Regions from separate parts of the Streptococcus pyogenes genome, predicted to be linked through region 1. Evidence: predicted binding sites of a transcription regulator. Region 1 holds the regulator's gene; the other holds the start of a gene.
The links. Region 1 encodes Rex, which represses fermentation and respiration genes when NADH is low (regulators of the CRP and FNR family bind a similar motif). Its sites were predicted from a motif close to TTGTGAANTANTTCACAA; they were not measured.
Positions count from the first base shown of each region.

Region 2: B6D67_RS06470 (formate/nitrite transporter family protein) is a predicted target of Rex. The motif match lies at 8,492-8,509, and genes of this name have one in related genera.

Region 1 is NZ_LN831034.1:907,896-923,740, forward strand. It holds gene B6D67_RS04880 (ClC family H(+)/Cl(-) exchange transporter) at 1-1,527, shown strand, start outside; gene B6D67_RS04885 (SGNH/GDSL hydrolase family protein) at 1,690-2,304, shown strand; gene B6D67_RS04890 (AI-2E family transporter) at 2,484-3,611, shown strand; gene radC (RadC family protein) at 3,660-4,340, shown strand; gene B6D67_RS04900 (gamma-glutamyl-gamma-aminobutyrate hydrolase family protein) at 4,342-5,037, opposite strand; gene B6D67_RS04905 (redox-sensing transcriptional repressor Rex) at 5,047-5,691, opposite strand; gene B6D67_RS04910 (DUF1831 domain-containing protein) at 5,943-6,290, opposite strand; gene B6D67_RS04915 (cysteine desulfurase family protein) at 6,280-7,407, opposite strand; gene B6D67_RS04920 (ribose-phosphate diphosphokinase) at 7,404-8,384, opposite strand; gene B6D67_RS04925 (CYTH domain-containing protein) at 8,524-9,102, opposite strand; gene B6D67_RS04930 (GTP pyrophosphokinase) at 9,190-9,861, shown strand; gene B6D67_RS04935 (NAD kinase) at 9,836-10,672, shown strand; gene B6D67_RS04940 (RluA family pseudouridine synthase) at 10,669-11,574, shown strand; gene pta (phosphate acetyltransferase) at 11,578-12,573, shown strand; partial or broken gene B6D67_RS04950 (SDR family NAD(P)-dependent oxidoreductase) at 12,700-13,472, shown strand; gene B6D67_RS04955 (hypothetical protein) at 13,666-14,355, opposite strand; gene B6D67_RS04960 (ABC transporter ATP-binding protein) at 14,775-15,503, shown strand; gene B6D67_RS04965 (ABC transporter permease/substrate-binding protein) at 15,496-15,845, shown strand, end outside.
Region 2 is NZ_LN831034.1:1,209,150-1,224,994, forward strand. It holds gene B6D67_RS06430 (DEAD/DEAH box helicase) at 1-703, opposite strand, end outside; gene B6D67_RS06435 (peptide chain release factor 3) at 1,010-2,554, opposite strand; gene B6D67_RS06445 (YwaF family protein) at 2,802-3,497, opposite strand; gene B6D67_RS06450 (UDP-N-acetylmuramoyl-tripeptide--D-alanyl-D-alanine ligase) at 3,577-4,968, opposite strand; gene B6D67_RS06455 (D-alanine--D-alanine ligase) at 5,159-6,205, opposite strand; gene recR (recombination mediator RecR) at 6,306-6,902, opposite strand; gene B6D67_RS10550 (hypothetical protein) at 6,949-7,140, opposite strand; gene B6D67_RS06470 (formate/nitrite transporter family protein) at 7,701-8,480, opposite strand; gene B6D67_RS06475 (hypothetical protein) at 8,604-9,146, opposite strand; gene B6D67_RS06480 (transcription repressor NadR) at 9,307-9,828, opposite strand; gene B6D67_RS06485 (phosphoglycerate mutase) at 9,935-10,630, opposite strand; gene B6D67_RS06490 (dihydroorotate oxidase) at 10,869-11,804, shown strand; gene B6D67_RS06495 (heavy metal translocating P-type ATPase) at 12,104-13,966, opposite strand; gene B6D67_RS06500 (competence regulator inhibitor paratox) at 14,497-14,679, opposite strand; gene sda3 (streptodornase Sda3) at 14,908-15,708, shown strand.

The DNA of each region.
Region 1 (15,845 bases):
AACCATAAAAATGAATTCACCTTTTCCAACAAATCAATTATTGCCTATGTTTGGCGTGGTGTTGTGGTTGGTATTATTGCTGGTGTTATTGTTAGTTTATTCCGGTTGTTAATTGAAGTGACAGCTGACTGGGTGATTGAATGGTACCGATACGCTCATATCAATTCGCTGTTGCTACTTCCTATACTAAGTGTCAGTTTGTTAGCTGTTCTTTTTGTAGGTTTTTTAGTAAAGTCTGATTCTGATATAAAAGGATCAGGGATCCCCCATGTCGAAGGAGAACTAAAGGGGCTAATGTCCCCAGATTGGTGGAGTGTCCTTTGGAAAAAATTTTTAGGAGGAATCATGGCTATTTCTATGGGATTTATGCTCGGTCGTGAGGGTCCTTCGATTCAGTTAGGTGCTATGTCAGCCAAAGGATTAGCTAAGTTTTTAAAATCGAGTCGTTTGGAAAAGCGAGTGCTAATTGCCAGCGGAGCAGCAGCAGGGCTATCAGCAGCTTTTAATGCTCCAATAGCAGGCCTCTTGTTTGTTGTTGAAGAAATTTACCATCATTTTTCGCGTTTAATTTGGATTACAGCGCTAGTGGCTAGCTTAGTGGCTAATTTTATTTCTCTGAATATTTTTGGATTGAAACCAGTCTTAGCAATGTCAGAGGCGATGCCTTTTTTAGGACTCAATCAATATTGGTTGTTGCTTTTACTTGGATTATTTCTAGGCTGCTTAGGCTATTTATATGAGATAGTTATCCTTAATTTTAATAAACTTTATGTTATTTTAGGGAGTTGGTTACATCTGCCAGATTATTTTTACGGTATTATTATGGTTTTTCTAATTTTACCGATTGGCTATTATTTACCACAGTTACTTGGAGGAGGACATGGTTTAATACTTTCTTTATCCAATCAACAATTGCCTTTGATGACTATCTTCTTTTATTTTATTATTCGATTTATTGTTAGTATGTTTAGTTATGGAAGTGGCTTACCTGGAGGTATTTTTTTACCTATTTTAACTTTAGGTGCTTTGGCAGGCCTATTATTTGGGCAAATAGCTTCTCAATTAGGTTTATTGAACCAATCTTTTCTTTCTCTTTTTTTGATATTAGGGATGGCAGGGTATTTTGCGGCAATTTCAAAAGCACCACTGACAGGCATGATTTTGGTAACTGAAATGGTAGGTGATTTGAAACCCTTAATGGCCATAGCTGTAGTTACTTTTGTCTCCTATTTAGTGATGGATTTGTTAAATGGACAGCCAATTTACGAAGCTATGCTAGATAAGATGGCAATGAAGCATCCAACTAATCTTGTTGAACCAACATTAATTGAATTGACTGTTGGTGATAAGATTGCAGGGAAATATGTTAAAGAGTTAAAGCTTCCAGAAAATGTCTTAATTACAACCCAAATTCACCATCAAAAATCTCAAGTTGTGTCAGGTAACACGCGCCTTTTATCAGGAGCAACTATCTTTTTGGTCGTTAATGAAGCTGATACAGGTTTTGTCCGTGAGGTATTGATGTAGGTATTAATTTATCACAATTCGGAAAGTTCGAGCTTGTCTTTTAGACTAAGTCTTCGAACGTTTTACTGCTAGAGTTTCATCTGAACCAAAGTGAAACGCTTTTGATGAAGTCAAGTAGGCTTTTTGTTATACTAACAATAAAGATAAGCTAAGGAGGCTGAGATGTTAGAAATTGTTTCAGAAGAGCTACGTCACTATCAAGAACAAAAATTGATTGAGTACCGTAACAAAAATCAGTTAGCCCCAAAAGGAGGCATTGTATTTGCAGGTGATTCTCTCATTGAATTTTTTCCTTTAAAAAAAGCTTTTGGTTCATGTTTGCCTATTATTAATCGAGGTATTGCTGGGATAGATAGTCAGTGGTTATTGCGCCATTTTTCTGTCCAAATTACTGATTTAGAGCCTAAACATATTTTTTTATTAATTGGTTGTAATGATATCGGGCTTGGATATGATAAATGTCATATTGTCAAGACTATTGTAGAGCTTATTAGCCAGATTCGTAGTCATTGTGTCTATAGTCAGATTTATCTCTTATCTTTATTACCAGTTTCCAACAATCCCCGATATCAGAAGACTGTCAAAATAAGAACAAATGCTATGATTGATGCTATTAATAAAGATTTAGCAATGATTCCAACTGTAGAATTTATTAATCTTAATACTTGTCTTAAAGACGAAAAAGGTGGTTTATCAGATGAGAATACTCTAGATGGTTTACATCTTAATTTTCCAGCTTATGCTAAACTAGCTGAAATTATTAAATCTTATATCTAGCAAATAAATGTACTAATAGCGATGAGGCAAGAAGTCAGATAGCAGATGGTTCATCAATCAATTAAGAAAAAAGTTATCAAGATACCATTAAAAATAGTTGCTCAAAGTTCTTTCAAATCAAAAGATTATGATATCGCTATGTTGAGTTTTAGTGTATAATGATAATTAAAGGAGTTACCATGAAATTTGAAAAAAAACAAGTCTTCTATTTAGTCCTTACGTTTATCTTATGCTATGGGATCCTAGCAAACTGGCGAAATGGAACGGCTATCGTCACGACTATTTACAAAACAAGCCTTCCTTTTTTTTATGGAGCAGCAGGTGCCTATATTGTTAATATTGTAATGAGCGCTTACGAAAAGGTATATGTTTATATCTTTAAAGACTGGTCACATGTCTTAAAAGTAAAACGGGGTATTTGTTTACTGTTAGCGTATTTGACATTTTTTATTTTAATTACTTGGATTATTTCCATTGTCATTCCAGACTTAATTACAAGTATTAGTACTCTAACAAAATTTGATACTATAACGATACAAGAAGTTGTTAACAATCTTGAGCACAATAAACTGTTAGCACGTACTATTCAGTATATTGGTGGCGATGGCAAACTTACAGAGACGATTGCTAACTATAGTCAACAGTTATTAAAGCAATTTCTTACTGTTTTGACAAATATTTTAACATCTGTCACGGTTATTGCTTCTGCAATTATTAATCTTTTTATTAGTTTTGTTTTTTCGTTATACGTTTTAGCAAGTAAAGAAGATCTTTGTCGTCAGGGAAATACTTTAGTAGATACTTATACTGGTAAGTACGCTAAACGCATTCATTACTTGTTAGAGTTGTTGCATCAGCGTTTTCACGGATTTTTTGTTAGTCAGACCTTAGAAGCTATGATTTTAGGTTCGCTGACTGCTAGTGGCATGTTTATATTAAGATTACCATTTGCAGGGACTATTGGCGTTTTAGTAGCTTTTACAGCATTGATTCCAGTTATAGGTGCTTCAATTGGAGCAGCTATTGGATTTATTTTAATTATGACTCAGTCCATGTCACAGGCCATTATTTTTATCATTTTTTTAATTATTTTGCAGCAGATTGAAGGCAATTTTATTTATCCGAAAGTAGTTGGTGGATCGATTGGATTACCGGCTATGTGGGTATTAATGGCAATTACAATAGGCGCTTCTTTAAAGGGAATAGTTGGTATGATTATTGCAGTTCCTTTAGCAGCGACACTTTATCAAGTGATTAAAGATAATATTCAAAAAAGACAAGCTATTCAAAAAAAACAAGTTTCCTAAAAGGAACTTGTTTTTTTGTCGAATAAAAAGATGGAGGTAATATGATAAATGTATTCTATAAAATGTGATGATAATAAAGCCATGCCAAGAGAACGTTTGATGCGACTAGGAGCAGAGTCTCTAAGTAATCAAGAATTATTAGCAATTTTATTACGAACAGGTAATAAAGAAAAGCATGTCTTAGAGCTGTCATCCTATCTTTTATCGCATTTAGACAGTCTGGCAGATTTTAAAAAGATGTCTTTGCAAGAATTACAACATTTGGCAGGTATAGGAAAAGTTAAAGCGATTGAAATTAAAGCTATGATTGAGTTGGTTTCCCGAATTTTAGCGACAGATAAGACATTAACTGATAGCGTATTAACCAGTGTTCAGGTCGCTGAAAAAATGATGGCAGCTTTAGGAGATAAAAAACAAGAGCATTTAGTCGTATTGTATTTAGATAATCAAAATCGTATTATTGAAGAAAAAACTATTTTTATTGGGACTGTCCGACGTTCACTTGCAGAACCAAGAGAAATTTTATACTATGCCTGTAAAAATATGGCGACTAGTCTCATTGTTATTCATAATCATCCTTCAGGAAATATTGAACCTAGTTCTAACGATTATTGCTTTACTGAAAAAATAAAACGATCATGTGAAGATTTAGGCATTATCTGTCTAGATCACATTATCGTTAGCTATAAAGATTATTATAGTTTTCGAGAAAAATCAACCCTTTTTTAAGTCAGAAGTCATTGACGAATAAGCGGAACAATTGTAAATCTTCATCTCGAACACCTTGGAGAAGTTCAGGATGCCACTGAACACCTAAAAAAGGAATGGCATCGTTGGTTGATATGACTGCTTCGATGGTACCATCACGTGGATCCCTAGCGATTACTTTTAAATCCTTAGCAACAGTTTTTAAACTTTGGCGATGAAAAGAATTAATTAATGTCTTATGACCATAAATAGGATATAAGATAGAGTCTGGCTCAATAATCATTTCGTGTGATAAGAAATCAGAAGGCGCTTCTTGCCAATGTGAGTCAATGTGTTGGTTAAGATTTCCTCCTAAGGCAACATTCATTAACTGTGTACCACGACAAATCCCTAAGATTGGTTTTTTTAATGTTATAGCCTCCTTGATGATAGCTAGCTCAAATGTGTCTCGCTCTGGTGAAAAATCATCATCAAAAGCAGCCTTCTCTTCTTGATAATATTTTGGGTCAACGTTTTGCCCACCAATTAAAATGATTTTATCAACCATAGATACATAAGTTTTAGCGGCGGCTTCATCACCAATGGGTAAAAGAAGCGGCAGCCCCCCAGATTGAGTGACTGCCTGTACAAATCCAGTAGGTGCATATGACCATGGGAGATTATCCAAAGCCATATTTAGTCTTTGATTTGCAGTTATTCCAATAATCGGTTTGGTCATTATACCTCCTTAATCTAGATGATTTTGATTCATAAAATAGAGTAGTGTCTGGAGCTCACTGGTCAAATCGACAGATTGAACAATAACTCCTTTAGGAACTTGTAGGTGAACAGGAGCAAAACTCAAGATTCCTTTGATTCCTGCTTCAATAAGTTGATCAGTAACTTCTTGAGCATGAATGCTGGGAACCGTTAAGATAGCCGTTTCAATGTCAGTGTTCGCAATCCGTTCTTTGACAGATGAGATACCATGGACTGGAATATTATCAGCTGTTTTAGTACCAACAAGAGCGTTATCATCGGTATCAAAACCCATGGCAATTTGCATCTTATTACGATCATGGAAGCGGTAATGTAATAGAGCACGCCCTATATTACCGCATCCAACTAAGATAACGTTTGTTGTAGAGTGATCATTAAGCAAGTCAGCAAAAAAATTCATCAATTTGGTAACATCATAGCCAAACCCACGACGCCCCAATTCTCCAAAATAAGAAAAGTCACGGCGTACAGTAGCAGAGTCAATTCCCATTGCATCTGCAATTTGTTTAGAACTGGCTTTTTCAACTTGGTCAGCATGGAATCGTTTAAAAATACGGTAATAAAGTGATAAGCGCTTTGCAGTCGCTTTTGGAATAGATTTGTCAATAACCACTATTTTACTCCTTGTAGATTTCTCGTTAAATATGTCTGTCTTTATTGTAACAAAAAGATTGTGAAAAATGCAACATTTTGATTGTTTTTGTATGAGTTAAAAAAGCTAAAATTAGTTTTAGCACTATATAATAGTATTCATTAGGAAAGTAAGTTATGACAGTCAAAATGAACAACATGAATTAATAGCAATAGAAGCGAAATCATTTATTGACATTGTGATATGACTAAAAAAACAAAATTTAAAGTTGATTAGACGACTGTTTTGCTAAAAATTTCACGTTCTACAAGGCTGTCCATCAAGAAATAAAATTTATCTTGAAGGATTTGATTATCTTTTGTTTTAAAAATATTAACTAATCTAAGACCAGACTGATCGGTGATAGCTAATTTAAACCCTGTGAGTTCTTTATTAATAGTGATTTTTAAAGGGAAACCATCCCCTGAATTAGGTATTTTTTCGAGTAAACGTATTAATTGGTAGTGCCCTACTTTAGTTTGACTAAATGTAGTATCTCTTAGGGTATATTTTTTAATGTTTGGACTGATTGTATAAAGGTATTTACAGTCTTTAAGCTTAATTTCTTTTTCAAAAGCCATCTGTTCCTCCTAAAATATTTTTTAATGTTTGAGCTAATTGATTAACATCTTCAATGCTATTTTGATCTGAAAAACTGATACGAATTGATTCTTTTAAACGAGAAGAGTCATCCCCATAGTACGCAGCTAAAACATGACTTGGATTAACAGCTCCAGCAGTACAAGCAGAACCAGTTGATACTGCAATGCCTGCTAAGTCAAGTTGTGTTAGTAAAATAGTATTTTGGTAGCCTAAAAATCCAATATTGAGAACATGAGGAAGATAATGAGTACCTTGATTAATATAGTAGGGTAGTCCTTCTAGGAGGCTAATCAAGTGATGACGTAAACTAATAATGTGATCAGTTGATTGGTCAAGACAAGTCATAGCATCAGTCAAAGCTTGTGCCATACCAATAATACCTAACATATTTTCAGTACTTGCGCGTCGCTTTCCTTCTTGATCACCCCCGTGAAGAAGAGGGTCGATTGGTTGTCCGTTACTGTATAAAAAGCCGCATCCTTTAGGACCATGAAATTTGTGAGCAGAAGCAGATAAAAAGTCAATCCCAAGTTCGCTAGGAATAATCTTGAGTTTGCCAACAGCTTGAACGGCATCAACATGAAAAGCAGCTTGATGGTCTTTGAGCAGATTCCCAATGTCCTTAATAGGTAACAGGTCACCTGTTTCGTTATTGGCATACATTATGCTTACCAAAATGGTGTCATCTCTCAAGGCTTGTTTTAAGTCAGATAAATTTATTTGTCCATTTTGACAAGGCAAATAAGTGACCTCAAAACCAAATCGCTCTTCGAGATAGGCCATGGTATGAAGCACAGAGTGGTGCTCAATAGTAGTTGTGATGAGATGTTTGCCCTTTGCTTGATGAGCTAAAGCATAGCCTTTTATGGCCATATTATTGCTTTCAGTTCCACCGGACGTTACTATAATTTGCTGTTCACTTGCCCCCAAGTTTCTAGCGATAGCTTGTCGGCATTCACGAAGGATTTTATTGGCTCGGCGACCGTAGAAATGAATACTAGAGGGGTTACCAAAGTTATCTTGCATAGCTGCTGTCATCGCCCTAATCACATTAGGACTAAGTGGTGTGGTGGCGGCGTTATCAAAGTAAGTCATGCGTTATTTTTGCCTTTAGGTTGATAAGAAAAAAGCGGACTTAAGGGTCTTCTTTCATGGATACGAATAATAGCTTCTGCGATTAAATCACTGGCGCTAAGATAAGTAACGTTTTCTGGCACACGATTTTTAGTTTTAACAGAATCTGTAACGATAATTTCTTTGATTGGAGCTGTTTCTAATACATCAGCAGCTCCACCAGCAAATAAGCCATGGCTAGCGACCGCGTAAGTATCAGTAGCGCCTGAGCGTTCAAGAATTTTAGCAGCTTCTGCAAAGGTTTTCCCAGTATTTAAAATATCATCAATTAAAATGGCTTTTTTACCAGAAACATCACCAATAATATAACCTTGTTCACGTTCAGAATCATCTTGTGCATAGTCGATAATAGCAATCGGGGAATCAAGATATTCAGCCAAGCTTCTAGCACGTTTAATTCCAGAATTTTTAGGGCTAACGACAACAACATCAGAACCTGATAAGCCTAATTTACTGTAACGTTCTGCAAAAAGAGGGACTGTAAAGAGGTTATCCACTGGAATATCAAAAAAACCTTGTACCTGAACAGCATGTAAGTCAAGCGTCACTACACGATCAATACCAGCTTTAGTCAGCATATTAGCTACTAGTTTAGCAGTAATCGGTTCGCGGGGCTTAGCGACACGGTCTTGACGAGAGTAACCAAAGTATGGCAATACAATATTGACGGTATTAGCACTTGCACGTTTACAAGCATCAATCATGATGAGTAATTCCCAAAGATTATCATTGACAGGAAAACTAGTGGATTGAATAATATAGATATCATCTCCACGCACTGTTTCTTCAATATTGATCATAATTTCTCCATCGGAAAATTGACGTGAAGACATTTTTCCAAGAGGGATTCCAGCAGCTTTAGCAATTTTTTCAGCAATTGGAAGATTTGATGTGAGTGAGAACAGTTTGATTTGCTTGTCAGCATATCGTTCAGTCATGATAGATTTAGCTCCTTAACTTCAATAAAATTGGGTAAACTGTTTTATTAATGAGTCACATTACCCAAAAGTGTTTAATTGACATCCCTATTTTAACAGAAAAACAGAAAAATTTCAGTTTTTCTGTCGCTTTTAGCCATTATTTATCGTTGAACTTTTTTAAGGTATTAATACACCGAGCTACTTTGCTTTTAGCATATTTGAAAGTAATGTGATGTTCAGATAAAAAAGAATCAAAATCAATCTTTCCTTGAAGAGCGTCACTTACTTCTAATTCTAATTCATAGTCTTTGGTATTGGCATATAGGTTATAGTCTAAGGCCAATTTACCTATCGGTATCACTGTCTCGCGACGAACGGTAGTTAAATTGCCAAAAGTTACCAGTGCAGATGGTTTGATACCTTTTGAAATAATAATATCAAGAGCAGTTGATTCAGGAAGATTCCCATGTTTAATCATATCTTTTGCTTGTTCAAGAAAAAGAGGGACATTGTACTCACGATTCCCCACTTTTTCTGGCACTTTTAGGGTTAATTCGGCGCTATTTACAAATGTTCGAATACGTAATGACATTTTGTTAGCTTTTAAATCAAATGCTTTTGTATCAATATAGTAATTAGTTTGTGTAACAGGCGTCACATGTTTCATTTGAGATAAAAGACGGTTATACTCATTTTTTGTAAGTAGAGTTTTATATTCGATTTCTAGGTTAGTCATGGGAAATTCCTTTTAATTTGTGCTATAATAAATTGTTATTTCAATTTTATATTATTATCCTGGCTTTGACAAGAAAGGAGACAATAGATGACCTTAGATTGGGAAGAATTTTTAGATCCTTATATCCAAACAGTTGGTGAATTAAAAATAAAACTACGGGGTATTCGCAAGCAATATCGTAAGCAAAATCGTTATTCTCCGATTGAATTTGTTACGGGACGTGTTAAGTCAATTGAAAGTATTAAAGAAAAAATGATTTTACGTGGTGTTATTGAAGAAAATATAGCACAAGATATTCAAGATATTGCTGGACTACGTATTATGGTTCAGTTTGTTGATGATGTGGAAGAAGTCTTAGCTCTATTGCGTCAACGACAAGACATGACAATTGTTTATGAACGAGATTATATTCGCAATATGAAGTCCAGTGGCTACAGGTCTTATCATGTGGTGGTTGAGTACCCTGTTGACACCATTGAAGGTCAAAAAAAGGTCTTAGCGGAGATTCAGATTCGTACTTTGGCAATGAACTTTTGGGCGACCATTGAGCATTCTTTAAATTATAAATATGGTGGAGACTTCCCAGAAGAAATTAAAAAGCGTCTTGAAGTGACTGCTAAAATTGCTTTAGAATTAGACGAAGAAATGCGTAAGATTCGAGAAGATATTCGGGAGGCTCAATTATTGTTTGACCCCGTGACACGAAATTTAAGTGATGGTGTAGGAAATAGTGATGACACAGATGAATTATACAGGTAAGGTAAAACGAGTTGCTATTATTGCAAATGGTAAGTACCAAAGTAAACGCGTCGCCTCCAAACTTTTCTCCGTATTTAAAGATGATCCTGATTTCTATCTTTCAAAGAAAAATCCGGATATTGTGATTTCTATTGGCGGAGATGGGATGCTCTTATCTGCCTTTCACATGTATGAAAAAGAATTAGATAAGGTACGTTTTGTAGGAATCCACACCGGTCATCTTGGCTTTTATACCGATTATAGGGATTTTGAAGTTGATAAATTAATTGATAATTTAAGAAAAGACAAGGGAGAACAAATCTCTTATCCGATTTTAAAAGTTGCTATTACTTTAGATGATGGTCGTGTGGTTAAAGCGCGTGCTTTGAATGAAGCGACGGTTAAGCGTATTGAAAAAACGATGGTAGCAGATGTTATTATTAACCATGTCAAATTTGAAAGCTTCCGAGGTGATGGGATTTCAGTATCGACCCCGACAGGGAGCACAGCCTACAATAAATCTTTAGGTGGTGCTGTCTTGCATCCGACGATTGAAGCGCTGCAATTGACGGAAATTTCCAGTCTTAATAACCGTGTCTTTAGAACCTTGGGCTCATCAATCATTATTCCCAAAAAAGATAAGATTGAGTTAGTGCCAAAACGATTAGGAATTTATACCATTTCCATTGATAATAAAACCTATCAGTTAAAAAATGTGACGAAGGTGGAGTATTTTATCGACGATGAGAAAATTCATTTTGTTTCCTCTCCGAGTCATACGAGCTTTTGGGAAAGGGTCAAGGATGCCTTTATTGGAGAGATTGACTCATGAGATTTGAATTTGTAGCAGACAAACGAATAAAAGTAAAAACCCTTTTAAAAAGTTATGATGTCTCTAAAGGACTATTGGCTAAAATCAAATATAAGGGCGGTAATATATTAGTGAATGGTATTGAACAAAATGCCATTTATTTATTGCAAGTGGGAGATGTTGTCACCATTGACATTCCAAACGAAGAGCCCTTTGAAAAGCTTGAAGCCATCCCTTTTGATTTGGATATTGTTCACGAGGATGATCATTTTTTGGTGATTAATAAACCCATTGGCTTTGCCAGTATTCCAAGTGCCATCCACTCCAATACCATTGCTAACTTTATCAAGGCATATTATGTGGACAATCATTACCTAGACCAACAAGTGCATATCGTGACTCGTTTAGACAGAGATACGAGTGGCTTGATGTTATTTGCTAAGCATGGTTATGCTCATGCAAGGTTGGACAAGCAACTCCAAACTCGCTCAATAGAGAAACGTTATTTTGCTCTGGTTTCTGGAAATGGGATGTTGCCAGATGAAGGAGATATTATTGCTCCAATTGGGCGTTCAAAAGATAGTATTATTACCAGGGCAGTTGACCCTATGGGCAAATATGCCAAGACTAGCTATAAGGTTGTGGCGCGCTATTCAGAAAATGTGCATTTAGTGGATATCAAATTGCATACAGGACGTACCCATCAAATCAGAGTTCATTTTGCCCATATTGGTTTTCCACTTTTAGGGGATGACCTTTACGGAGGTCGTTTGGACTTAGGAATAACAAGGCAAGCTTTACATTGTCATTATTTGAATTTCAAAGATCCATTTACAGAAAGTGATTGTAGCTATGCAATACACTTGACAGATGACTTTGATAGCGTTATCATAGGTTTACAGAAAAAAGATAGAGGTTATTAAAGAATGAGTATTCGTAGTTTATTCGGTGGTTTAAGAGAAAAAATTCTTGGTAAAAACATGAAGATTGTTTTCCCAGAAGGTAATGATGAGCGCGTCGTCCGTGCAGCTGCTCGTTTGAAATTTGAAGGACTCTTAGAACCGATTATCCTTGGACAGTCAGAAGAGGTACGCAACCTTTTGACAAAATTAGGTTTCGCTGATCAAGACTATACTATCATTAATCCAAATGAATATGCGGATTTTGACAAAATGAAAGAAGCTTTTGTTGAGGTCCGTAAAGGAAAAGCAACGCTTGAAGATGCAGATAAAATGCTTCGTGATGTTAATTACTTTGGTGTTATGTTGGTTAAAATGGGATTAGCAGATGGAATGGTATCAGGGGCTATTCATTCAACAGCTGACACTGTTCGTCCAGCTCTTCAAATCATCAAAACTAAACCAGGTATCTCAAGAACTTCAGGTGTCTTCTTGATGAACCGCGAAAATACGAGCGAGCGTTACGTGTTTGCTGATTGTGCTATCAATATTGACCCAACAGCACAAGAATTGGCAGAAATCGCTGTTAACACAGCTGAAACAGCTAAAATCTTTGATATTGATCCTAAAATTGCTATGTTAAGCTTCTCAACAAAAGGTTCTGGTAAAGCGCCTCAAGTTGATAAGGTAAGAGAAGCAACAGAAATTGCTACAGGGTTGAACCCTGATTTGGCACTTGATGGCGAGTTGCAATTTGATGCAGCCTTTGTTCCTGAAACAGCGGCTATCAAAGCACCAGATTCAGCGGTTGCTGGTCAAGCTAATACTTTCGTTTTCCCTGACTTGCAGTCTGGAAATATTGGTTACAAAATTGCACAACGTTTAGGAATGTTTGATGCTATTGGACCAATCTTACAAGGATTGAACAAACCTGTTAATGATTTATCTCGTGGCTCAAGCGCTGAAGATATTTACAAACTAGCCATTATTACAGCAGCACAAGCTATTGAAAGCCAAGGGTAACTCAAGACCCCTTGATATAGGATTCTAACTGCTAAGTGATGTGTTAGAATTTGTCCTAAGACTAATTGACATTATTAAAAACGAGTTGGCCAGACCATCTCGTTTTTTTTGAAGGTGAGGAAATGTATGGGAAATATTGCCTTAGTAACAGGGGCTTCAGCCGGTTTTGGCAGAGCCATTGTCGAACACTTAATTGCAGATGGGATAAAGGTTATTGGTGCTTCTCGTCGTCTTGAGAAACTCAAGGCCTTAGAAACGAGCTTTGGGTCGGACAACTTTTACCCTTTGCAGATGGATGTCACAGATACCAAAGCGATTGATGATGCTTTGACAAGTCTACCAAATCAGTGGCAAGATATTACTATTTTAGTGAATAATGCAGGCTTGGCATTAGGACTTGATAAGGCTTATGAAGCCGATTTTGAGAATTGGATGACGATGATTAATACCAATATTGTTGGGTTGATTTATCTCACACGTCAATTATTACCACATATGGTCTCCAAAGATGATGGTATTATTATTAATTTAGGGTCAACCGCAGGGACAATTCCCTATCCGGGAGCTAATATTTATGGGGCTAGCAAGGCTTTTGTTAAGCAGTTCTCACTCAATTTACGAGCTGATTTAGCAGGTAGCCATATACGTGTGACCAATATTGAACCCGGTCTATGTGAAGGGACAGAATTTTCAAAGGGACAGAATTTTCAAAGGTCCGCTTTAATGGTGATGAGGAACGGGTGAAGGCCATTTATCAAGGAGCACATGCCATTCAACCTCAAAATATTGCGTCGACCGTATCATGGGTGATTCATCAGCCCCCTCATGTTAATGTTAATCGTATTGAGCTGATGCCAGTGTCGCAAAGTTATGGACCGCAACCAGTTACTCGTGACTAGCAAGGGATGAGTCCATAAGAATAATAATCTTTAGAAAAATGGTTTACTGGGATGGCTTATTCTTTATAAGTGAGACTTACCGATTCAGTCATCAAAAAAAGCAGTCAAGAAGAAGGTTTTGAGGTCTTCAAGCGTTCATGATTGCTTCTTGTGCGTTGATGATTTAGGCTGAACTCCCTATTTAAAATCAAGTTTAGTGATCTAAAATGGAAGGGCCTGATGTGACATCGGACCAGCCAACAATGGCTTGTCCAGTTTCTTCTAAATACTGGTTTAATAACGGTTTAATGTCTTGAACGGTATCCAAAACTCCCACCAGCTGACCTTGAGGATTTTTAAGAGCTTGATAATGCTGCATGTAAATATGATCCAATGAACCCGAAGGAAGTAGGAAGGTTTTACAAGGGTTATCTGATAAACGCAATTCAGCAAGAATCCAATCTTCTATTTCTTTATCAGTAGTTGGCAAAAAACTTCCATTAAAAGCATGATTATCGACTATGATGTTTCCATTTGCATCAGATAACCTTGCTTGCAAAGGAAGGTACTGTAAAAAATGTCCATCAAATTTTTGGTAAAATCCAGTGAGGTATTGGCTTAACGATAAGACTGCTGTTGCTTGATCAAAGACACTTTCTGTCACTAAAAAGCCCTGACCATGTTGAGAAGTTTTGAAATAGAGTGTAGGCAAGTCAATGTCATGCTCATGGAAACTGAAAATTCCTTGGAAAGTCGACAATTGATTTGACTGAATGTTGGCTTTGCTAGTGAGAATAGTCACCTCAAAAAGGTGTGAGAAGTGGTGGGAAAGCTCTCTAATAAACGTCTCTTCAAGTTGGTTTTCAGGTGTTAAGAGCGCTAAAATGGAAATGGCATTTTTCATAATTGTATGATAGCTGTATTTTCTAGAAAAGACAATTAATCTGCTTATCTATCATCATAGGCAAGTCTAGGATTTTTGATAAGGTAATTTTGGAGAGATAGGCTGACCCAGTGACCTGTTTTTCTATAAGGGGGTAATAGTCTCATTATTTGACTTATAGTGGGAAACTTTTTATAATGGTCAACAACAAACGACAAGAAAATAATGAGAGAAAAAGTTTTTGAGAATTGGTAGTTTCTACCTTACTGAGGATACCTAAGAGTCCCTTTAATTAGTAGATGCGTTTGTCTAAAAATGGTAGGGCATGCAGTGATTCCTTGTAGTTACTCAGAACGTTTTGAGAAAAAATGACAGAGAGACAGGTTGAATGAACTCATCAGCTTTTATGCTGTTACTTTAACCAATGAATTGGAGAAATAATGATACGTTTTAATAATGTTTCTAAAACTTTTGGTCAGACAAAGGTTTTGCAAGAGCAGACCTTTCAAATTAATGATCGTGAATTTTTTGTGCTGGTTGGCCCCAGCGGATCGGGCAAGACCACACTTTTAAAAATGATTAATTGCCTTATTGAACCAAGCTCTGGAGATATTTTACTAAATAACGTCCCACAGACAGAGTTAGATTTACGTGAGATGAGGCTATCTATTGGATACGTATTGCAGCAAATTGCTCTGTTCCCCAATCTCACAGTAGCTGAAAATATTGCGATTATCCCTGAGATGAAGCAATGGTCAGCTGAAGAAATTAGACAAAAAACTGAAGAATTATTGGATAAGGTGGGCCTACCTGCTAAAGATTATCTTGATCGTTACCCAAGTGATTTATCGGGAGGTGAACAGCAACGTATTGGTATTGTACGTGCTATCATTTCTCATCCTAAAATTCTATTGATGGATGAACCATTTTCAGCCTTAGATCCTATTTCACGTAAACAATTGCAAGAGTTAATGTTGAGTCTTCACAAGGAATTTGACATGACGATTGTATTTGTGACACATGATATTGATGAGGCCATTAAATTAGGAGACCGCGTAGCTATTTTAAATGAGGGAGAAATTGTGCAACTGGATCGCCCAGAAATGATTAAGACCCACCCTGCTAATGCTTTTGTGGTCAATTTATTTGGAGGTGATGAGCATGCCTAGTTTGTTTGTAACTTTCCAAAACCGTTTTAATGAATGGCTGGCGGCTCTGGGGGAACACCTGCAAATTTCCCTTTTATCTCTTATGATCGCCTTGCTAATAGGTGTGCCTTTAGCAGCCCTTCTCAGTCGCAGCAAACGTTGGTCAGACATTATGTTACAGGTAACAGGTGTTTTTCAAACCATTCCCTCACTGGCTTTGCTTGGTCTTTTCATCCCTTTAATGGGAATTGGAACGTTGCCTGCAGTGACAGCTTTAGTTATCTATGCGATTTTTCCGATTTTACAAAACACCATCACAGGATTAAATGGTATTGACCCAAGTCTCGTGGAAGCAGGAATAGC
Region 2 (15,845 bases), 300 kb from region 1:
CCATCAGACGGGTCATAGTATCAAATTTTTCTTGTTCTTTCACACGAACATAGTATTGATCAACATTGACGTTTGTTAATTCTTTGTTCTTAATTTGAACATGTTCAGGGTCTTTCATGAATTTAACCCCGATTTGTTTAATAGGTGCCGGCATCGTTGCGGAGAAGAGCAAGGTTTGACGGTCTGCTGGGACACGACTAATAATAGCTTCAATGTCTTCCAAGAATCCCATGTTAAGCATTTCATCTGCTTCATCAAGGATTAAGGTTTCCACATGATCTAAAATAAGAGCCTTGCGCTTAATCAAATCTAACAAGCGACCCGGTGTTCCCACGACAATGTGGGCACCTGATTTAAGGGCTTTGATTTGTTTTTCAATACTTGATCCACCGTAAACAGAGCGAACCTTAACCCCTTTTTCACGTCCAAAACGGAACAATTCTTCCTGACTTTGTACAGCCAATTCACGCGTTGGTGCAATGACCAATGCTTGGATGATATTTTCGTTAGTACGAATCTTATTCAAGGTTGGTAGACCAAACGCTGCTGTTTTACCAGTTCCTGTTTGTGCTTGACCAATAACATCCTTCCCTTCTAGTGCGAGAGGAATCGTCATTTCCTGGATAGGAGATGCTTTCTCAAAACCAGCGGTAACAACAGCTGATTGGATGTCTTGTGATAAGTTAAATTCTGTAAATTTCAATTGTTTCTCTTTTCTAAAAAGGCAGTGCGAAGCTGCCTTATAAACCTTTTAATTTTCGTCGTTTGATTAACAACCTAACTAGTGTAACACAATTAGAATCAAAAAGATAGGAAATAAGGCTAATATAAGCAATAACACGCTTTCACGATTATCCGCTAAATCATAAATATGCTTACAGTTGTGAAGATATCGTTTTTTGATAGAATCTTAAATCTGCAAAAGAGATAACTAGCCACTCATTTCTTTTAAAAAGTTGCTCAGTAAATTGATCTCCAAAACGTTAGACTGTTGAAAATCATGTTTCAATTACATTTTCTCTTCTAAAGTGACATCTGGGTATTTGTCTGCAAACCAGCGAAGGGCAAAATCATTTTCAAATAGGAAAACTGGTTGGTCAAAACGATCCTTAGCTAAAATGTTTCGGCTTGAAGACATGCGTTGATCCAAATCATCTTCTGAAATCCAGCGAACAGTCTTTTTACCCATTGGTGTCATCACAACTTCAGCGTTGTATTCACCTTCCATACGATGTTTAAAGACTTCAAACTGCAGTTGACCCACAGCACCCAGCATGTATTCGCCTGTCTGATAATTCTTATAAAGCTGAATTGCTCCTTCTTGTACTAATTGTTCAATACCTTTGTGGAAGGATTTCTGCTTCATAACATTTTTCGGAGAAACCTTCATGAAGATTTCTGGGGTAAAAGTTGGTAAGGGTTCAAATTCAAATTTATTTTTCCCAACTGTTAAGGTATCCCCAACTTGATAAGTTCCTGTATCATAAACCCCGATAATATCCCCAGCAACAGCATTCGTCACATTTTCCCGTGATTCTGCCATAAATTGAGTAACATTGGAGAGCTTAGCGCCTTTGCCAGTGCGTGTCAAATTAACTCCCATACCGCGCTCAAATTCACCAGAAACAATACGCACAAAAGCAATACGGTCACGGTGTTTAGGGTCCATGTTAGCTTGAATTTTAAAGACAAAACCTGAAAAATCTTTAGCTAAGGGGTCAACAACATTACCTTCTGTAGTCTTGTGACCATGAGGTTCTGGGGCAAACTCCAAGAAAGTATCAAGAAAAGTCTGAACTCCAAAGTTCGTAAGGGCAGAGCCAAAAAAGACTGGAGTTAGGTCACCATCAAGAATAGCTTGTTCTGAAAAGTCATTACCTGCTTCTTGAAGAAGTTCAATATCTTCTTTGACTTGTTCATAAAAGGGATTATTGGCAAACAGCTGATCACCGTCTTCAATACTTGCAAAACGCTCGTCTCCCTTATAGAGTTCTAAACGTTTATTATGTAAATCATATAAGCCCTCAAAGGCGCGTCCCATACCAATCGGCCAGTTCATCGGATAAGAAGCAATCCCTAAAACTTCTTCTAATTCTTCCAAGAGTTCTAAAGGCTCACGCCCATCACGGTCTAACTTGTTAATAAAGGTGAAGACAGGAATATTACGATGTTTGACAACTTCAAAAAGTTTTTTCGTTTGCGCCTCAATACCTTTAGCCGAATCTACAACCATGACAGCCGCATCCACAGCCATTAAGGTACGGTATGTATCTTCCGAGAAATCCTCATGTCCAGGTGTATCCAAAATATTAACACGTTTACCCGCGTAATCAAATTGCATAACAGATGAAGTAACAGAGATACCACGTTGCTTTTCAATATCCATCCAGTCGGACTTTGCAAACGTACCTGATTTTTTGCCTTTTACTGTCCCTGCTTCTCTAATTTCACCACCAAAATATAATAGTTGCTCAGTAATAGTCGTCTTACCAGCATCCGGGTGAGAAATGATGGCAAAAGTACGGCGTTTTTTAATTTCTTCTGTAAGTGACATTCTTTTTTCCTTGTATAGTAAAATGGCAGAGCTTTTCTCTGAGTTATTTTCGTTAGGTATTACTTGTTTATCAAAAGAGTTGGGCTACATTGGGTTTCTCCATATACGATTAGCCTCTAAAGTTCTTCAAAACTGGTATTATAACTTATCTTGGGCTATCAATGAGTGTCTTTTTTTTAAAAATCGAGCCTGGAAATCATCCCAGACTCTTCTTATTATAGCTGATTTTAAGTGCTTTTTCAACGACCTACTTTTCTTTAGAGAAAGCAAGTGCCAGCTGTTGAGCTTCACCAAATTTAAGGTAAAAATATTCGGTTATTTTAACCATAAAAGTCAAGCCACTTGTAACGATCACAAAATTAAGTAGCAAATGACGCGTATGAATCACTGGAATATCCATCACAAAACCATAATTTCCTTTCGTGGCTAAACTGACCAACAGAAGAAGAAAGTTAACAGTTGCTAAATAGCGTACTACTGATAGCAGTCTTAACTGACTGGCATCGTAAAAACGCAAGAGGTAAATCAAACCATTCACTAACAAAGCATAATGACCAAAATAAAACGAGACATTTGCTACATGCCATAATCTAAACGGATAAAGATCTGGCGATAAAAGTGCAAGGAATGTTCCACCTATCCCCAAAACCATAAATAATTGCTTAAACTTGTTACGATCAGGTAGAAAAAAGATAGCTAACATAGCGATGCGACAATGATACAACGGCAAAGCTTCATCTAAAGGAAACCCCCTTAACACGTACCATGTGTATAAGCCAATCACCTGAGATAACTGTAAAAACAAGAAAAAATAACGATAAGATTTTAACCTATATGCTTGAAAAGTCAAAAAAACAAGCAAAAGCGCTATCAAGAGTGACGACAAGTAAAAGATAAGTGAGGTATGAGGCAGTCCGATGGGGTCAATTGCAAAAAAATCCATAATCGTCCCTTTCTATATTTTTTCATTATACCTTAATCTTCATGAGAGAACAAGCCTTTCTCTGAAAGTTTTATAAAAATCAAGGCTGATAGCTGTCACAATTCTTGTCAGTCACTAATCGATCTACTAACTTTTCTAGCGACATCGAGTGGCTGCCTTTTAAAAGAATTTGATCAAAGGGATTAAGAATGTTTTGAACATATTGTGCCATGGCTTCAAACTGGTCTTCTTGTTCAGTTTTTAAAAAATAATGTACTTGCTCAGCAGGATAAACCTGACTTGCCAACCGTGCTAATTCTTTAATATGATCCCCATAAAAAACAAGCTGATCAATATTACCTGATGTTAAGCTGTCAATTAACTGAGAATGAAGTATCACTGAATCCTTTCCAAGTTCTTTCATATCTGCTAGCACTGCAATCTTTTTTCCTCCGGGGTTCTTTGCTATGTTAGCAAATGTTTCTAAAATCAGACGCATGGCTGTTGGGTTGGCATTGTAGACATCTGACAAAATATCAGCACCATTGGCTGCTTTTTTCCACTCCGTACGATTACCTGTCAACGTCACAGTCTGTAAAGCAGCTATAATATCCTCGTCTGTTACTGCCAATAGTTTTCCTACATAGGCTGCTACCATAGCATTGGTCGCGTTGTATTTTCCTGGTAGAGGTAGGGACACAGGTGTTGCTAACACATTTGTTGTAAACGTTAAGCTATCTTTGTCTTCTTGAATACCAGTAACGTCAATTTCCTGCTGATTTCCAAAACGGATAACCATCTGATTTTCTGGAAGATATGGGTCAATAATCGGATCTCCCGGAGCAATTAAAATCCCATCTGAATTCATGCCGTCAACAATCTGCATTTTGCCTTGGGCTATTTTGTCTCGGCTTCCAAAATATTCTAAATGAGCTTCGCCGACTAAGGTTAAAACTGCAATACGAGGCCTTGCAATTTCAGACAGAAGACGAATATCTCCCATGTGATCTTGTCCCATTTCAAGAACAATTTTTTCCGTATCGTCAGGCATGTGGAGAACGGTGTAAGGCAAACCAATCTCATTATTGTAATTTCCTTGCGTTTTGTAAGTTTTGTAAGTGGTTGATAGGACAGCTCCTATCATATCTTTGGTGGAAGTTTTACCATTTGAGCCTGTCACAGCAATAACATCCACGCGCATCTTATCAATATAATAATGGGCTAGCTTTTGAAAAGCTTTTAGGCAGTCTTCAACAAGAAGGTGAGGTTTCCCCGGCAATTCTTTTTCTGAAAAAGTAGCGACAGCTCCATTTTGAAAGGCTAAATCAATAAACTCATGACCATCCCTTTGACCTTTTAAGGGTAAAAAGAGGTCTCCTTTTGTAATCTTTCGGCTATCAAATTCAATGTGATGCAGAGGAACGTCGTCTAAGTCAGACACATTATTTTGGGCGTCAACTATTTTAGCCACTTCGTGTAAGGTTAATTTCATTTTGTTTTCTTTCTAAGAACACTAGTATTTACGATGTCCTATCTATTATAGCACAAAACATTAGAAAAATTTCTAAAATGTCAAACTCCCTTAATGACTCTACTATAAAGAGCAACAAAAAAAGGACGAACGTCACATCTTGACGATGTTTGCCGTTCCATCCAAGTCAATGTTTATTCATCTCATAGGTTTAAATCAGGTGGCTCTCACGCTGGTCAAACATTTCTTGTGCCAGTGTCACCAGCTCTTCAATCAAATCTGGATAAGCCAATCCCATATTTTCCCATAAGAGTGGATACATAGACCATTGGGTAAAGCCTGGCATGGTGTTTAATTCATTAAGGTAAACCTGTCCATCTTGGGTCAAGAAAAAGTCACAACGGGACAACCCACAACCACCTAAGGCTTTAAAGGCTACTTCAGCATAAGAACGCATTTCTGTCACAATACTCTGGTCTACATCTGCTGGAATGGCCATCGTAATCTTATTGTCAACATATTTTGCCTGGTAGTCGTAAAAATCAACGTCCTTGATTACTTCTCCTGGTAGAGTTGATTTAACCTTATCATTTCCAAGGAGACCAACTTCAATTTCTCTTGCAACCACGCCTTGTTCAATCAAGACACGACTGTCATAGGTCAGGGCTAACTGAATCGCTTTTCTTAATTCTACTTTTGTTTGGGCTTTGGAAATCCCCACAGAAGAACCCATATTAGCTGGTTTTACGAAGATAGGAAAAGTAAGTCTTGCTAAAGTTTCAACTAAACAAGCCTCCAAATCTTGTCCGTCAATATAAACAGTATAGGCAACTTGTGGAATTCCAATTGATTCTAAGACACGTTTAGTAGTAATTTTATCCATAGCTATGCTAGAAGACATGACATTAGTCCCTATATATGGCATTCTAAGCACTTCTAAGAAACCTTGGATAGAGCCATCTTCTCCCATAGGTCCATGTAATACAGGAAATACAACTGCACCTTCTTCATAGATATCACTTGGTTTTATTTTTTGAGTTAGCTCTATCGTCTCATTTGTCATCAAGCGTTCTGATTCCGATGGCTTTTCTGAAAATTGCTGAGTTTTGATAAATTGGCCCATCTGAGTAATAAAATAAGTTTTTACTAAGAACTTATCATAGTTGACTGCTCGCATCACACTCTCTGCTGAAAGCACTGAGACTTCACGTTCTGCTGAGCGGCCTCCGTATAATAGAACTAACGTTTGTTTGGACATAGCTAACCTTTCTTATCTGAATTGAATGTTTTTTTATTATAACAAAAAGATGTAGCCTTTTCAAAACCTCTCTTTGCGAGTAAAGGCACCAACATGATCATTAAAGTTCAGTACGATTCTCAATAGCTCTCAATAATGTTACTTCATCAGCATACTCAATATCTGAACCTACTGCGAGACCTCTTGCCAAACGAGTTACCTTAATCCCGGCTGGTTTCAAGACACGTGAAATATACATGGACGTTGCTTCCCCATCTGCTGTGGCATTGGTAGCTACGATAACTTCGCTCACCTTACCATCCATTAGACGGGTAATTAAACTTTTAAGGTTGATGTCATCTGGCCCCACACCATTCATAGGCGAAATCAAGCCGTGAAGCACATGATAATAGCCATGATACTCTTGGATTTTTTCCATGGCAGAAACATCTTTAGCATCTTCTACTACCAGAATGGTCGTCTGATCACGACTCGTGTCTGTGCAAATGTGACAAGGATCGTCATCGGTAAGGTTTCCACAAATCGAACAATAGGTCAGTTCTCTTTTAGCTGCTAATAAGTTTTTAGCAAAATCATTGACATCTTCATTTGACATTCCAATAGTATAAAAGGCTAATCTCGTCGCCGTCTTGATACCAATTCCTGGAAGTTTAGAGTAACTGTCAATTAACTTTGCAATGGGTGTTGCATAAAGCACTAAGTTCTCCTTTATTGTTTTCCATATATCGCCACATAAAGCGCTCTCACATCTTTGCCGATATATTCGTAATATGTGGATACATAACAGCAACCGCAATATTATCTTCGTTATTTGTATTATAAGCTACTACATTTAAGTTGTAAGTTACTAAGGTCTGATCTGAATTGTCTGTGATACAAGTCTCAACAGTTCCAATTTTAGCGTGAATCGTGACAGAACCGTTTGGATTAGCCAAGTAAAAACTTTTTTACTCGACTTGTTACCTTGGCCTTGGGATATTTGGCTTTTGTTTTTTGATTCATGTTACTTTTTTAGAAACCGCAAACCATCCTTATGATATAAGTTTATAGGAATTGTTTCATTCCATGCAGAAATGATGTTTACTCAATTGACTATGCTATTTTTCTCAACAATAGTGCATAAAGCGAACTCATGGTTATCTTTAAGCTTTCATGCTACACTTTCTTCACTAAAAGTGTATTACCAAAAGCATTATTAAGAAATCTCTAAGCACAAACCATAAGACAGTTTGTACGCCTGATGAATCTGTTGCTGCATCACTGTCCACTTTTTACCCTATCAAGGCTATTTTTGAAAGACAACTAAATGATCTGCATTATTTTGGGAACTACTCCCATGGCAAATTCTTTTTACGGATTTTTTGGGAATACTCCTTTTTTAGGGAATAAACTAACCATTATTTAGCTAAATTTTTTAAACTTCGCTTCTTATTTTACCATAAATTATAAAAAGAAGACTGAGAATAGGACGCCCTCAGTCTAAAAAAATATTTTCTCATTGAGTTTTACTCTTTTGCGGATGATAGTAAACTTTAAAATATAAAAAACTAACAAAAATGGCTCCACCGATAATATTACCACTATAGACAAAAATAAAATTAGTGACAAAATCCAACCATGTTGCTCCTCCTTCAAAAATAGCAGCAGGAATGACAAAAGCATTTGCTACACTATGCTGAAAACCAAGGGCTACAAAGGTCATGACAGGAAACCAAGTACCAAGGAATTTACCAGCAGCATCATTTGCCCCATAGCATAGCCACAAGGCCAAACCAACAAACCAGTTACAACCAATTCCTGATACTAGTGCCTGCAAAGGGCTCGCTGCTATTTTAGCATGGGCCACCTCAATCACTTCTTCTTTAAAAATACCAGCTGATGTTAAGCCTAGAAAATGACCAAACACAAAAGCTACAAAAACAGCTCCAATCACATTAAACAAGGTAATGATAAGCCAATTCTTGGCAAGCTCGCTAAACTTAATTTTTTTGGCCAACAAAGCTGCAGAAACAGCCATCATGTTCCCTGTAATTAATTCTCCACCCGCCATTAAAATAATAATTAGACCAATCGGAAAAGCACAAGCTCCTACGATACTGGAAAAAGCACCAAAAGTTTCTAAACCACTGGCGGCAATTCTCACGTATAGTAAATAACCAAGGCTAATCATCGCTCCACCAATAAAGCCTAAGATAGATTTAGCCAAAAAAGTTTTGGTAACCTTATGTTCCCCAATATGAATAGTTGCTTCTAAAATCTGTTCTGGTGTTTTCATGATATCTCCTTTTGTTACTGTATTCACAAACACACACTTTAGTATATCAATTTTCCTAAAAAATGCAAGCCCTTTCAACAAGAAAGGGCTCGTCATTATCATATAACTATCTCTATTTTAGTCTTAGGCATTTATGGTGGGAAGTTTTAAGTTTTTTGCTAAAAAACGCCATAGAACTAAAGCAAGATAGAAATCCAATATGCCATGAATAAGCGAACCTAAGCCAATCAAGCCTAGCATAGACCAAAAATAAGACATAGAAGTTGCTGTGGTTGCTGTTAAAATATAGACAACTAAAAATTCAGCCAAGCCATGAATGACATTAATGAAAAACGCAAAACTAAAACATTTTACTGCCGATGTCATCAGTTGTGGTTTTCTACTTAACCACCACGCTGCCAAAATAGCAAACAATAAATGAGAGAGTGCTCTTAAAACAATAATTAAAGGTAGTCCAGCTAATAAAAAACCTAATGTGGTACCAAGAGCGACCAAAATTGCTACTGGAATCGACATAAAAATAGCCAAAAACAAAGGAACATGGCTCGCCAGAGTAAAGGAAGCTGGTCCAATAATAAGCTTAAGAGGCATGATTATCGGAATCAAAATCGCAAATGCGACCAAAATAGAGGTATAAGCTATTAGTTGTGTTGGTTTTTTAGTCATTTTATCTCCTTTTCAAAAATAGTATACCTTAAAAACCAATAACTATCAAGACACCTGTATCTTTTGGTATTTTTAAACGATACCTTGTTGCTGATAAATAATCAATAGAATATTTTAGCATGGTATTCATAACAACCATCAATGGCATAATATACTATAGTTATATTCCTTTGTATAAGATACCTGCTAATTCTAAATCATGCTTAATAGCTAAAAAGGCTTCTTGACTAGGACACGAAATTAAGTGACTATGTAGTCCTTCTGTCAACGAAGACAATAACTCTGCTTTAGATTGACTGAGTTTGGACATGAAATTAGTTACATCAGAGTGTGTCTTAATATTTAAAGGGGCTGTTATCATACCGTAAATAGGATGTTCTACCTCTACCGTCGTAATAATCCCTTGATGAGCTAAAATAATTTCTAATTCTTTTTTAGTTTCTTCTACATTATGTTGGCACACAATACGTGCACAAAATTGGTGACTATAAAGTGCTGTTGACATAATATAACCTTTTGGAGTCGAAATAATATCAATCTGCTGAGCTCGAAGAAGAGCTATATCTCCAACGATTACTTGGCGACTCACTCCTAATAACTTACCTAAACGAGTAGCAGATACAGCTTTTTGTTCACTATTTAAGCACTCAATAATTTTTTGACGACGATCTTCTGCTTTCATAATCTATCTATCCTTTTTTATTTCTATCATATCATATTTTTAAGCAGGGTTTTCTTTCTTCTTAGGATATAGAACCAAAAAACCAGACCAAAGTCTGGTTTTTAAGTTATTCACCACCAAGGTAGTATTCTTTAACAATGTTAAGTTTTTCATCTAATTCAAAAACAAGTGGTGGGAAGTTTGGAATTTCCACATCCATGATTTCGTCATCTGAAAGACCTTTAATGTGTTTCACAAGAGCGCGGATTGAGTTACCATGTGCGCCAACAAAGACGTTTTTACCGTCAAGAAGAGCTGGAGCAATTTTTTCTTCCCAGTAAGGCATTGCGCGTTCAAGAGTTACTTTTAAGTTTTCAGCATCTGGAATAAGGGCTGGGTCAAGATCAGCATAACGACGGTCTTTGTGTGCTGAATACTCATCATCTTTAGCCATAGCTGGCGGCAACACGTCGTATGAACGACGCCAGATATGAACTTGTTCATCACCAAATTGTTCTGCAGCTTCAGCTTTGTTTTTGCCAGTCAAAGCACCATAGTGACGCTCGTTCAAGCGCCATGATTTTTCAGTTGGAACCCACAATTGACCTGCATTTTCAAGGGCAAGGTTAGTTGTTTTGATAGCACGTGTCAATACTGAAGTGAAAGCAAGGTCAAATTCAATACCTGCTTCTTTGATCAATTTACCTGCATCAATCGCTTGTTGTGTCCCTTTTTCTGAAAGATCAACATCTGCCCAACCAGTGAAGAGGTTAGCTTTGTTCCATTCTGACTCACCGTGGCGAGCGAAAACCAATTTTACCATGAGTTAATATCTCCTTTTAATTTAAAGGTTGCTACCTTTTTACAATTCCTATTTTACAAAAAATATAGCAAAAAAGCTAGTCTATTCTGACTTTATTGAAAATCATAATGTGACTATCATGAAAATTTCAAATGTTCGTCAATAACAGTAATATATTTACATTTTTGTAAAAATAGCTTGCTATTATTCATGCCTAGTGGTAGAATAGAAAAAATTTGTCTAAAATATGGAGGAAATAATGGTTTCTACTGCTACACAAATTGGTCATTTCTCTTTTGATAACTGTTTGATGAATGCTGCTGGTGTTTACTGCATGACAAAAGAAGAGCTTATGGAGGTTGAAAAGTCTCAAGCCGCTTCCTTTGTCACCAAAACAGGGACGCTTGAAGTTCGTCCAGGTAATCCAGAACCTCGCTACGCAGATACTCGTCTTGGTTCTATCAATTCAATGGGACTCCCTAATAATGGTTTTCGCTACTACTTAGACTTTGTCAGTGATCTTGCCAAAACCGGGCAACATAAACCTCACTTTCTCTCCGTTGTCGGGCTATCTCCTACTGAAACCGAAACCATTTTAAAAGCCATCATGGCTTCAGATTATGAGGGTCTAGTGGAACTAAACCTTTCTTGCCCTAACGTTCCAGGAAAACCACAGATTGCTTATGATTTTGAAACCACTGATCAACTTCTAGAGAACATCTTTACCTATTACACTAAACCTCTTGGTATCAAATTACCTCCTTATTTTGACATTGTGCATTTTGATCAAGCGGCTGCGATTTTCAATAAATACCCCCTTTCCTTTGTTAACTGTGTCAATTCTATCGGAAATGGGCTGGTCATTAAGGATGAACAAGTCCTCATCAAGCCTAAAAATGGCTTTGGTGGTATAGGTGGAGATTACATCAAACCTACTGCTCTAGCCAATGTCCATGCGTTTTACAAACGCTTAAAACCTTCTATCCACATTATTGGTACAGGGGGAGTTAAAACAGGACGCGATGCCTTTGAACATATTCTTTGTGGCGCCAGCATGGTCCAAATTGGGACAGCCCTTCATCAAGAAGGGCCAGCTATCTTTGAACGGGTCACTAAGGAACTTAAAACGATTATGGTAGAAAAAGGCTACCAAAGCTTAGACGATTTTCGTGGGAACTTACGTTACAAAGATTAACCTTAATAGTCAAAAAAGCTTGGAAATGTGCACTTTGTACACTTTCCAAGCTTTTTAAAATGGGAATTTTTTTGAAGGGACAGCGTCACTTTCTTGGGACTGTCTTTGCTGGTTGTTTGATTCAACTTTTCTTTTTTGCTTGCGCTCAAATTGCTGATAAAAATAGAAAAATAGAATGATTTTAATTATTGAAAATACAGCTAAACCAATGATCATAATAGTAAACATACGGCGGTTTTCTCTTTCATAAGTCTTACTATTATTATAAACACTTTCAAGTTTTCAAGCAAGTTTCTAAATTATTTAAAAGAAAGTAAACGCAAGCCATTTAAAATCACTAAAATCGTTGAGCCTTCGTGTCCAACAACACCAAGCGGCAAGTTAACTACCTGAAAAACATTGGCTAAAATCAATAAGGTAATCACAGATAAGGCAAAAACAATATTTTGTTTGATAATGGTCTTCATTGTGCGGGAAAGTTGAATCGAAAATGGAATACGAGTCAAGTCATCCATAATCACACTGTCTGCACTTTCCATTGCAATATCTGTTCCTGATCCAATAGCATAAGAAACATCTGCTTGAGCAAGGGCAGGAGCATCATTAATACCATCTCCTACCATAGCCACAAAACCATATTTAGTCTTTAATTCTGCTAACTTAGCCACCTTATCTTGAGGCATACAGTTGGCTACCACTTCATCAATACCAAGTTTTTGTGCCACATAATTGGCGGTTCGTTCTTGGTCACCTGTTAACATGACTGTTTTGATTCCCATGGCATGAAGAGACTTAATAGCACGTTTTGATTCTATTTTGATATCATCCAAGAGGGCATAGTAAGCTATCAATTGATGGTCACGTGAAACAAAGATTAGGGTTTTCCCTTGATTTTCTTCCACTTGAATAGTTTCTTCAAAAGCTGATAGGTCTTGAACCTTTTCCAAAATGTAGGTTTTCTTGCCAATTCGCCATTCTTGCCCTTGATAGAAGCCCTGAAAACCTTTCCCAGAAATTTCTTCTAAGTGGTCAAAGGTCAGTGGCTCCAATTTTTCAGTGTATTCAAGAAGGGCTTTAGAAATAGGATGGGTACTAGCAGTCTCTGCTCCTTTTACCAGTCTATTCACGAGCAACTCATCTTCCAAATAATGAGCATTCACAACAGAAGGTTTTCCTTGGGTGAGCGTTCCCGTTTTATCCATGACAACAGCCTTAATATCTCCCATGTTATCGACAATATCCCCTCCTTTGATAATCAATCCCTTTCTGGCTGCACGAGAAATAGCAGCCAAGCTAGCAGGTGTGGAACTGGCAATTAGGGCACATGGTGAAGCTACTGTTAAGAGAATCATCCCTCGGTAAAAAGCAGCCAACCAAGTCCAAGAAAGCACAAAGTGGCTAAAGAGGATAAAGGCAGGAATAAGGACGAGCACAAATTTGACATAACCATCTTCTAAGCTTTCGATAAAGGTGGCGGTTTTGCTTTTCTTTTCTTGGGCAGATTCCACCAGATTAATAATCTTGGCAAAGAGAGTATCGTCATTTTCAATAGTAACCAATATATCTATGGTTTGTCCTTGGTTAATGGTTCCCCCAATCAGATCCTGGCCTTCTGCCTTATCAACAGTGATAGGCTCACCAGTGACCATAGATTCATCAAATTGACCAAAAGGACTAAGCAACTGCCCGTCAATTGGAACAGCTTCGCCTTTACGAACTTGTAAACGGTCACCAACACTCAAGGATCTGGTCTCAACTTCTAAAATATGGCCATCTTCTTGGTATTGACGAGCTGTATCTGGCGTCAAGGACATCAAGGCTGAAATAGCATCCTTACTTTTTTCCATGGCCATTTCTTCAAGCGTATTGGACAACGAAAAGATAAAAATAAGCAGAGCACCCTCCAGCCAATAGCCGATAATTCCAGCACCGATAGCTGCCAAAATCATCAAAATATCCACTGACAAGTGTTTGTTCTTCACCAAATCCAATATACCCGTTTTTGCAGACGCATATCCTCCAATCAAGAAGGCTGTAATGAAAATAGCGGAAGCCACTTGTGGAAATGAGTGTAAAAAGGCTAGGCCAATTATTATTAATACCAAACACGCTAAAGTCTCCATCAAATGAAGATGGTCTGCCATCCATTGTCTGATTGTCATTTTTAGTTCCCTCGCAATTAAAAGTTATTCAATCTTTAAGATATATTAATTATAATAATTCTAAATAAATAAGTCAAGTAATTTAGAAACATTCTAAATAAACTTTTTTAAACTTACCTTTTGCTTTCAAAAATCCTAACTTCAACTATTTGCAAATATGAAAAAAACTCCCCCTACCTGCGGAAATGATATACTAATAGAAGGATGACTGACCATTATAGAGTGCATGCTTTAGAACTTGGCTTAACTGAAGAGAAAACTACTAACTTTATGCCCCAAATATAAAAAAAGAACCTTGTCGCTATCAATAAACATCGATAGCAACAAGATTTTTCTAGACGAATTATTTAACAGCGTCTTTTAAAGATTACTTAATATTGTGCACATATAATATAATAAACTTTGATTTTATAAAGCTACAAAATAACGAAACTTTATATAATTGCTTCGAATCAACTATGTAAGTTTTAAACTTATGCCCCCTATTTACCCCTTTAATAAAACTACTTCTCAGGGGGCAAAGAAAATACTTATCTCGAAAGCTCCACCAGCACCTCTTCCACTTTTTCCTTAGTCACAACTTCTCCATTCTTTACTTTCTCATGTGGCAACACATAATCAAAAATCTGTCCGTCTTTACGCACGATCATAACTGTGTCTCCTGTGATATATCCACGGTCAATCGCTTGTTTAAACTCGTCGTATGTTAGCATTTTTACCCTCCTACTTATTTATTCGTATTTTACAGGAAATAATATAATTAAATTTAAAGGTCGTTTAAATTTAATTAACATCTTTTTTGTTACAAACTAAAATATTGATTGTTAGCGAATATTAAATAAAAAGAAATTTTAGCGTAATATTATTGATAAATTAATTTTAAGTTTTTTTAATTTAAAGTGATATAATTAACCTGTAAATAATAAAAGGAGGACATGGATATGTCTAAATCAAATCGTCGTACTTGGCAAGGTTTAGTTGTTATTTTAATAGCTATTCTCACCACTTTTACCACAAGTACTGTTACGGCAGCCAGAAAAATTAGAAATTTCCCTGATACCACGGAAATTTTGTTAGGAACGAAGGCGACTGAGACACCAGGAATCTTACCATTCACTGGTAGCTACCAATTAGTTTTGGGCGATCTTGACAATCTGCAAAGGCCAACCTTCGCACACATCCAGCTAAAAGATCAAGATGAGCCTAATATTAAACGAAAAGGACTTAAATTCAATCCTCCTGGCTGGCATAATTACAAATTGACTGACGCTAATGGAAAAACAACTTGGTTAATGGACCGTGGCCATTTAGTTGGTTACCAATTTAGCGGCTTAAATGACGAGCCTAAAAACCTAGTTACAATGACAAAATATCTTAATACTGGCTTTAGTGACAAAAATCCTTTAGGAATGCTCTATTATGAAAATAGATTAGATAGCTGGTTAGCTCTACACCCTAACTTCTGGCTAGACTATAAAGTTACTCCTGTTTATCATAAAAATGAGTTAGTTCCTCGCCAAGTAGTTCTACAGTATGTTGGAATTGATGAAAATGGAGATCTACTTCAAATTAAGTTAGGTAGTGAAAAAGAAAGTGTAGACAACTTTGGAGTAACATCAGTTACATTAGATAACGTATCTCCTTTAGCTGAATTGGATTACCAAACAGGAATGATGCTAGATTCAACTCAAAACGAAGAAGATAGTAATTTAGAAACCGAAGAGTTTGAAGAAGCGGCTTAACATAAACTTATACTTAATAAAAATATCTAGATTGTGAACATTATCCCAAATGTTAGATTATTTATTTAATATTTGGGGTAATTTGTATAAAGTTAAATTTTGAAGAAAAATTAGTATAGGCTACTATCTGTGCTATT